Regions from separate parts of the Acidovorax sp. GW821-FHT09A11 genome, predicted to be linked through region 2. Evidence: predicted binding sites of a transcription regulator. Region 2 holds the regulator's gene; the other holds the start of a gene.
What was found. The regulator LexA, encoded in region 2, represses DNA repair genes until DNA is damaged. The targets are predictions, from matches to a motif close to ACTGTATNNNNATACAGT.
Positions count from the first base shown of each region.

Region 1 (3,482 bases), on a different contig from region 2:
CGGCCCGCCAGCGGCCATGGGCCGTTCTCGATGTCGGCCAGGACGAGTTCCCCCTGCCCCTCGCAGGCGGCCAGGGCCTCGGCAGAGCGGTCCACCCCCACCACGGGGTGGCCCAGGCCATGCAGCCAGCGCAGGTGACGCCCGGCGCCGCAGGCCACGTCGAGCACCGTGCTGCCCGGCGCGATCAGGTGGGACCAGCGGCGGACCCAGTCGGAAGCGGCTTCGTTACCGTGCATTTGCTATTGAAGATATAGCTATCAGCGCTTATTCATCAAGCGCTGGCGGCCAAAAAGACTTGAAAGTGGATGGCGCGGGCTCAGAAACACGCCCACATCTGGTCGGCCAGCATCACCATGAAGTCCGGCACCGTGTACATGCCAAACACCGCCAGGCACAGCACCACGGCAACTGTCCAGGCCAGCCAGCGCCAGGCCCGTGGCATGCCGTGGCTGGGCGAGGTCGAGGGGGCGCTGCTGGCGGTGGACATGGGGATGTTCGGATGCAAGGGCCGTGTTCAGGCGGGCTGGGCGGCGCCGCGCGGGATGGGGCTTTCCCGGACCGGCAGGTTCACCAGCCCGGCAAACACCCCCAGCGCGATGGCGATGTACCAGACGATATCGTAGCTGCCCGTGGCGTCATACAGATAGCCGCCCAGCCACACGCCCAGGAAGCTGCCGATCTGGTGGCTGAAGAACACGAAGCCGCCCAGCATCGACAGGTGCTGCACGCCAAAGATCTGCGCGATGGTGGCGTTGGTGGGCGGGATGGTGGACAGCCACAGCGTGCCCATCACGGCCGAGAACACATACACCGACAGCGGCGACAGCGGCACGAGCAGGAACACGGTGATCACCGCCGCGCGGGCAAAGTAGATGAAGGCCAGGATGAACCGCTTGGGCATGCGCTGGCCGAGGGTGCCGGCCACGTAGGTGCCCAGCACGTTGAACAGGCCGATCAGCGCCAGCGCGTAGCTGGCCACCTGGGGCGACAGGCCATGGTCCTTCAGGTAGCTGGGCATGTGCACCCCGATGAACACCACCTGGAAGCCGCACACGAAATAACCGGCCATCAGCAGGTTGAAGCTCGGGTAGCGGAACGCCTCGCCCAGCGCCTGCACGATGGTCTGCTCGCGCTTGGGCGGCGCGGCGCCCTTGAAGCCCGGCTCCCGCAGGCCAAAGGCCAGCGGCACGATGAGCAGCACGGCCATCGACAAGGCCAGCAGCGCCTGCTGCCAACCCAGTCCGGCGATCAGCCAGCCCTCCACGGGCACCATGAGGAACTGGCCGAACGAACCTGCGGCCGCCGCCACGCCCATGGCCCAGGACCTGCGCTCCGGCGCGATCTGGCGGCCCAGCACACCGTAGATCACGGCGTAGGTGGTGCCCGCCTGCGCGGCGCCGATCAGTACGCCGGCCGTCAACGCAAACAGGGTGGTCGTGGGCGACAGCGCCATGCCCGCCAAACCCAGGCCATAGAGCACCGCGCCGCCGATGAGCACGCGGAACGCCCCGAACCGGTCTGCCGCCATGCCCGCAAAGATGCCGATCAGGCCCCAGGACAGGTTCTGGATGGCGATGGCCAGCGCGAACGACTGGCGGGTCCAGCCCATCTCCTGCGTGATGGGCAGGAGCCAGAGCCCGAACCCATGGCGGATGCCCATGGACAGGGTCACGATGGCCGCGCCGCATGCGAGCACCTGGAACATGGACAGTTTGGGAGGATTCATATGCATGCGCAGGAATGTAGCGAGATTGGGCGAAACGCGCTGATACACCGGGGACCAATACAGTTGGCAGCGGGGTTGCCGCCAGGCCTGCTGCGCGGGACCGTCCTTTGTGTTGCAACCCGCCCCCAGCCACTCTGTCTGCCGCCGCCCCCGGGCCTGGGGGGCCCGGAGCACGCTGCCAGTGTTGTCATGACTGTTTTTTCATCCAGCTATTGCGCTGCTGCCGCACTACAATCCGCCGCTATGTCTGCCAAACCGTCTTCCGTGTCCCCCAGTAGTGACTATTCCGAAGGGTCGATCCGCGTGCTCAAGGGCCTGGAGCCCGTCAAGCAGCGCCCGGGCATGTACACCCGCACCGACAACCCCCTGCACATCATCCAGGAGGTGCTGGACAACGCCGCCGACGAGGCGCTGGCCGGCCATGGCAAGAAGATCAAGGTCACGCTGCACGCCGACGGCTCGGTGAGCATCGAGGACGACGGGCGCGGCATCCCCTTCGGCATGCACCCCGAGGAAAACGCGCCGGTGATCGAGCTGGTCTTCACCCGCCTGCACGCGGGCGGCAAGTTCGACAAGGGCAAGGGCGGTGCCTACAGCTTCTCGGGCGGCCTGCACGGCGTGGGCGTGAGCGTGACCAACGCGCTGGCCAACCGCCTGGAAGTGAGCAGCCACCGTGAAGGCAAGGTCGCCCGGTTGGTGTTTTCGGCCGGCGACGTGGTCGAGCCCCTGGTGACCCGCGCGCTGGAAGCCGGCGAGCGCAAGCAGGGCACGACCGTGCGCGCCTGGCCTGATGCCAAGTATTTCGAGTCGAGCGCGCTGCCCATGGGCGAGCTCACCCACCTCCTGCGCAGCAAGGCGGTGCTCATGCCCGGCGTGTCGGTGACCCTGGTCAACGAGAAGACGCGCGACACCCAGACCTGGCAGTACAAGGGCGGCCTGCGCGACTACCTGATGCAGACGCTCAGCGGCGACCCGGTGATCCCGCTCTTCGAGGGCGAGGGCTTTGCCGACCGCAACAACGAGAGTTTTGCCGAGGGCGAGGGCGCCTCCTGGTGCGTGGCCTTCACCGAAGACGGCCAGCCCATGCGCGAGAGCTACGTCAACCTGATTCCCACCAGCGCCGGCGGCACGCACGAAAGCGGCCTGCGCGACGGCCTGTTCAACGCCGTCAAGAGCTTCATCGAGCTGCACAGCCTGCTGCCCAAGGGCGTCAAGCTGCTGCCCGAAGACGTGTTCGCCCGTGCCAGCTACGTGCTCTCGGCCAAGGTGCTCGATCCTCAGTTCCAGGGCCAGATCAAGGAGCGGCTGAACTCGCGCGACGCGGTGCGCCTGGTCAGCGGCTTCGTGCGCCCGGCGCTGGAGCTCTGGCTCAACCAGCACGTGGACTACGGCAAGAAGCTGGCAGAACTCGCCATCAAGGCCGCGCAGACGCGCCAGAAGGCCGGCCAGAAGGTCGAAAAGCGCAAGGGCTCGGGCGTGGCCGTGCTGCCCGGCAAGCTCACCGACTGCGAAAGCCGCGACATCGCCCACAACGAAGTCTTCCTGGTCGAGGGCGACTCCGCCGGCGGCAGCGCCAAGATGGGCCGCGACAAGGAAAGCCAGGCCATCCTGCCGCTGCGCGGCAAGGTGCTCAACACCTGGGAGGTGGAGCGCGACCGCCTGTTCGCCAACAACGAGATCCACGACATCTCGGTGGCCATCGGCGTGGACCCGCACGGCCCGAACGACACGCCCGACCTCACGGGCCTGCGCTATG
Region 1 covers NZ_JBWKPS010000008.1:155,226-158,707, reverse strand. Annotated here, with positions in the region: gene AC07PV_RS19735 (class I SAM-dependent methyltransferase) at 1-236, opposite strand, end outside; gene AC07PV_RS19730 (hypothetical protein) at 317-487, opposite strand; gene AC07PV_RS19725 (MFS transporter) at 515-1,732, opposite strand; gene AC07PV_RS19720 (DNA topoisomerase IV subunit B) at 1,970-3,482, shown strand, end outside.
Region 1: the regulator LexA is predicted to act here: its motif matches at 1,919-1,936, upstream of AC07PV_RS19720 (DNA topoisomerase IV subunit B).

Region 2 (3,482 bases):
GCCTTGCCGTCCACGGGCGAGGCCTGGGCGGGCACCGCGCGCTGCGCCAGGTCCGCGGGAAGCCGCAACTGCGCGGGAAGCTCCAGCTCCAGCTCGGCATGGGGGTTTTGCCAGCGCACCTTGCGCACCGTGCCTTCCAGATAGATGGGGCGCTCGGCATCAAAACTGCTCCAGCCATGGTGGGCGCGCGCCCAGAGCGGAACCATCGCAGTGGCCAGGAGCAGGCGGCGGCGTTGCAGACTCATCGGTTCTCTCCTTGTCAGGTCACAGATAGGCGATCCAGCGGCCACAGACCACCACGGCCAGCCAGATCAGCGTGGACGCCAGCATCTGCACCCGGGCCAGGGCGTCCAGGCGCGCCAGCGATCCACGCCCATGGAACCACGCGGCGTTGCAGCCCGCAAGCATTAACAGCAGCATCTTCAAGGTGAATGCGCGGCTGGCGAGCAGCTCGGAAGGCTGGGTGGCGAACATCAGCAGGCCCGATGCCGCCGCCAGGCCAAAGCCACACAATGCCAGCGACAGGCTGAGCCGCGCAAGGTCCTTGACGGGCAGCGCCGCCCCCCGGCCAAACACGCGCAACTCCAGCAGCACCAGGTTGCCCAGCAGCAGGGCAATGCCAACGATGTGCACCACTTCCAGCGCCGGGTAGGCCCAGGCGTGTGTCTTGAGGGCTGCAAACAACACCGGACAGCCTTCGCGCTCAGCGCATCAGGTCCAGCATCAGCGAGATCCGGGCCTTCAGGGGCGGCAGCCCGCCGGAATCAGGCAGCACGTCACCAGGCTTGGGCAGCACCCGCCCCTCGGCGCAGCGCGTGGACCGGACCACCCGCACGCCCACCTCCTGCGCGCGCAGCAATGCGGCTTCCAGAAGGTGGTGGATGGTGCCGTTGCCGGTGCATGCCACCACCAGCCCCTGGACGCCGTCACGCACCAGCGCATCCACCATGGCGCCCGTGGCGCCCGCGTGGCTCATGATCACCTCCACGCGGGGCCAGGCCGCTGCATTTGCTATATTTTGCAGAGCACCCCACGCATGCTTGGCGGGCGGTATCGGCCAATCCTGCGCAAGGCGAATGGCGCCCTCCTCCACCCACCCCAAAGGCCCGGCCTCGCCCGAACTGAGCGCATGGACACGGTACGGATGCACCTTCTGGACCTGCTGTGCGCCGTGGACCTCGCCAGCGGCCACTGCGAGCACGCCGCGGGCACCCGCAGCCACCGCGACCGCCACGGCATCCAGGAGATTTTGCGGCCCGTCGGGCGTGAGCGCCGTGGCCGGGCGCATGGCGCAGGTCAGCACCACGGGTTTCAGCCGGGTATCCAGCACCTGGTTCAGGAACCAGGCCGTCTCCTCCAGCGTATCGGTGCCGTGGGTGATGACCACCCCGCGCACGGAAGCATCCTGGAGGTGGTGGGCGCAGCGCAGCGCCAGGGCCTGCCACACCCCGCCATCCATGTCCTTGCTGTCGATCTGAGCCACCTGCTCCGCCACGAGCATGCCACCGGCCGCCTCCTGCAATCCGGGGACCGCTGCCAGCAGCTGCTCCACCCCGACCTGCGCGGCGGTGTACCCGATGTTGTCACCCGCCTGTGCCGACGTGCCGGCAATGGTTCCTCCAGTGCCCAAAACCACAATTTTTTGCCCACTCACTTGCATACTCCGAAAAACTGGTGAAAAATACAGTTACTGGATTAAAAAACAGTTGTCCTTCACTGTAGCCGCCTCCACCGGAAACCACCATGCTCGACAACCCGAAACTCACGGCCCGCCAGCAACAGATCCTGGACCTCATCCAGACCGCCATTGCACGCACAGGGGCGCCTCCCACCCGCGCCGAAATCGCGGCTGAACTGGGCTTCAAGTCGGCCAATGCGGCAGAAGAACATCTGCAGGCCCTCGCACGCAAGGGCGTGATCGAACTGGTGAGCGGCACATCGCGGGGCATCCGGTTGCGCAGCGACACGCTGCGCTCCATCAATGCAGCGCGCGGCAGCCAGTTCCACCTGCCCATTCCCGGGCTCTCCCAGCTGGTCCTGCCCCTGGTGGGGCGTGTGGCGGCGGGTTCGCCCATTCTCGCGCAGGAACACGTCGACCAGACCTACAGCGTGGAAAACAGCCTGTTCCAGCACAAGCCCGACTACCTGCTCAAGGTGCGTGGCATGTCCATGCGCGATGCCGGCATCATGGACGGCGACCTGCTGGCCGTGCAGTCCACCCGCGAGGTGCGCAACGGCCAGATCATCGTGGCCCGCCTGGGAGACGACGTGACGGTCAAGCGCCTGCGGCGCACCGCCACGGCCATCGAGCTGCTGCCTGAAAACCCGGACTACCCGGTCATCGTGGTACAGCCTGGCGAACCTTTCGAAATCGAAGGTCTCGCGGTAGGCCTCATTCGCAACACCATGCTGATGTAGCCGGTCCCGGCTGCTGGTCCATTCACTACCGCATTGCAGGTGGCGGGCGTTTGGTGTGCCGGGCAAACCGGCACGCCAGCCCTGCGGTGCGGGTTCAATTTGCAATCCTGCCTATGTCCAACCCCCGACCTTCGGAGTTTTCACATGGGAATTGCCTTGACCACCTTTTCCGCCTTCTCCGTGCCGCTGCGCTCGCTGACGCGCTGGTTTCACTCGACCGCCGCGCTCGCGATGCCGTCTGCGGCAGGTTCGCCCCCACCCCGTTCCCACCACGATGGCACGGACCGCAGCGACGGCCGGGGCACGGCCGGCTCCAGGAGCATCCACCGCCCGCAGGGTCTCCCTGGCCCACGTCCGCTGCGCGGCAACTGGCCCTTCACGATCAACACGCCCCAGACGCCCCCCGCCGAAGGCCCCGGGCGGCAGGCCGCCACCCGCAGAGCACCGCCCGCGATGCCGGTGCCGCCCGCAGGAAACCGCAGCGCCTGCGCAGCACCGCGGCCCACCGATGGATCGGGCCGCCGGACCGCCAAGGTCTTGCGCAGGATCTCAGCCCCCGGCACAGGCCGGCTGGTGATCGCCGGCAGGATGGCCGACGTGTGCGCGGAACTGGACCGCATGGTGGCCTGCGAGGGAGCCCTTCAGGCCTCTTGAGACCAAGATACTTCCTTCATCACGGGCCAAGGGCGCCAACGGCACGGTCCTCGTTGGCGTGTGGCGTTCCTTCTCGAAAGAGATGGATCTGCGGGCGTGAGAAAAACGGCCGGGGAGCGATGGCACGGCCCCGCCCCGTCCTGCCATGGTCGGCAGCGTTTTGCGGGATGCGCCAACACTCCGTCACCAAAAGCCCCGTACTTTGATGCCCCAGGGCGGCAGCCCGGTGAATGCCGGTGGCGCCACCAAGGCACAATATCGGGATGAACATTGTGATTCTCGACGACTACCAGGACGCAGTCCGCAAGCTGCACTGCGCATCCCGGCTCGACGCGTACACCGCCAAGGTCTACACCAATACCGTCAAAGGACTTGGGCAGCTTTCTGTCCGCCTGAAGGATGCCGACATC
Region 2 covers NZ_JBWKPS010000001.1:406,840-410,321, reverse strand. Annotated here, with positions in the region: gene AC07PV_RS01925 (DUF6152 family protein) at 1-245, opposite strand, end outside; gene AC07PV_RS01920 (hypothetical protein) at 265-684, opposite strand; gene AC07PV_RS01915 (asparaginase) at 704-1,660, opposite strand; gene lexA (transcriptional repressor LexA) at 1,744-2,418, shown strand; gene AC07PV_RS01905 (hypothetical protein) at 2,575-3,072, shown strand; gene AC07PV_RS01900 (D-2-hydroxyacid dehydrogenase family protein) at 3,336-3,482, shown strand, end outside.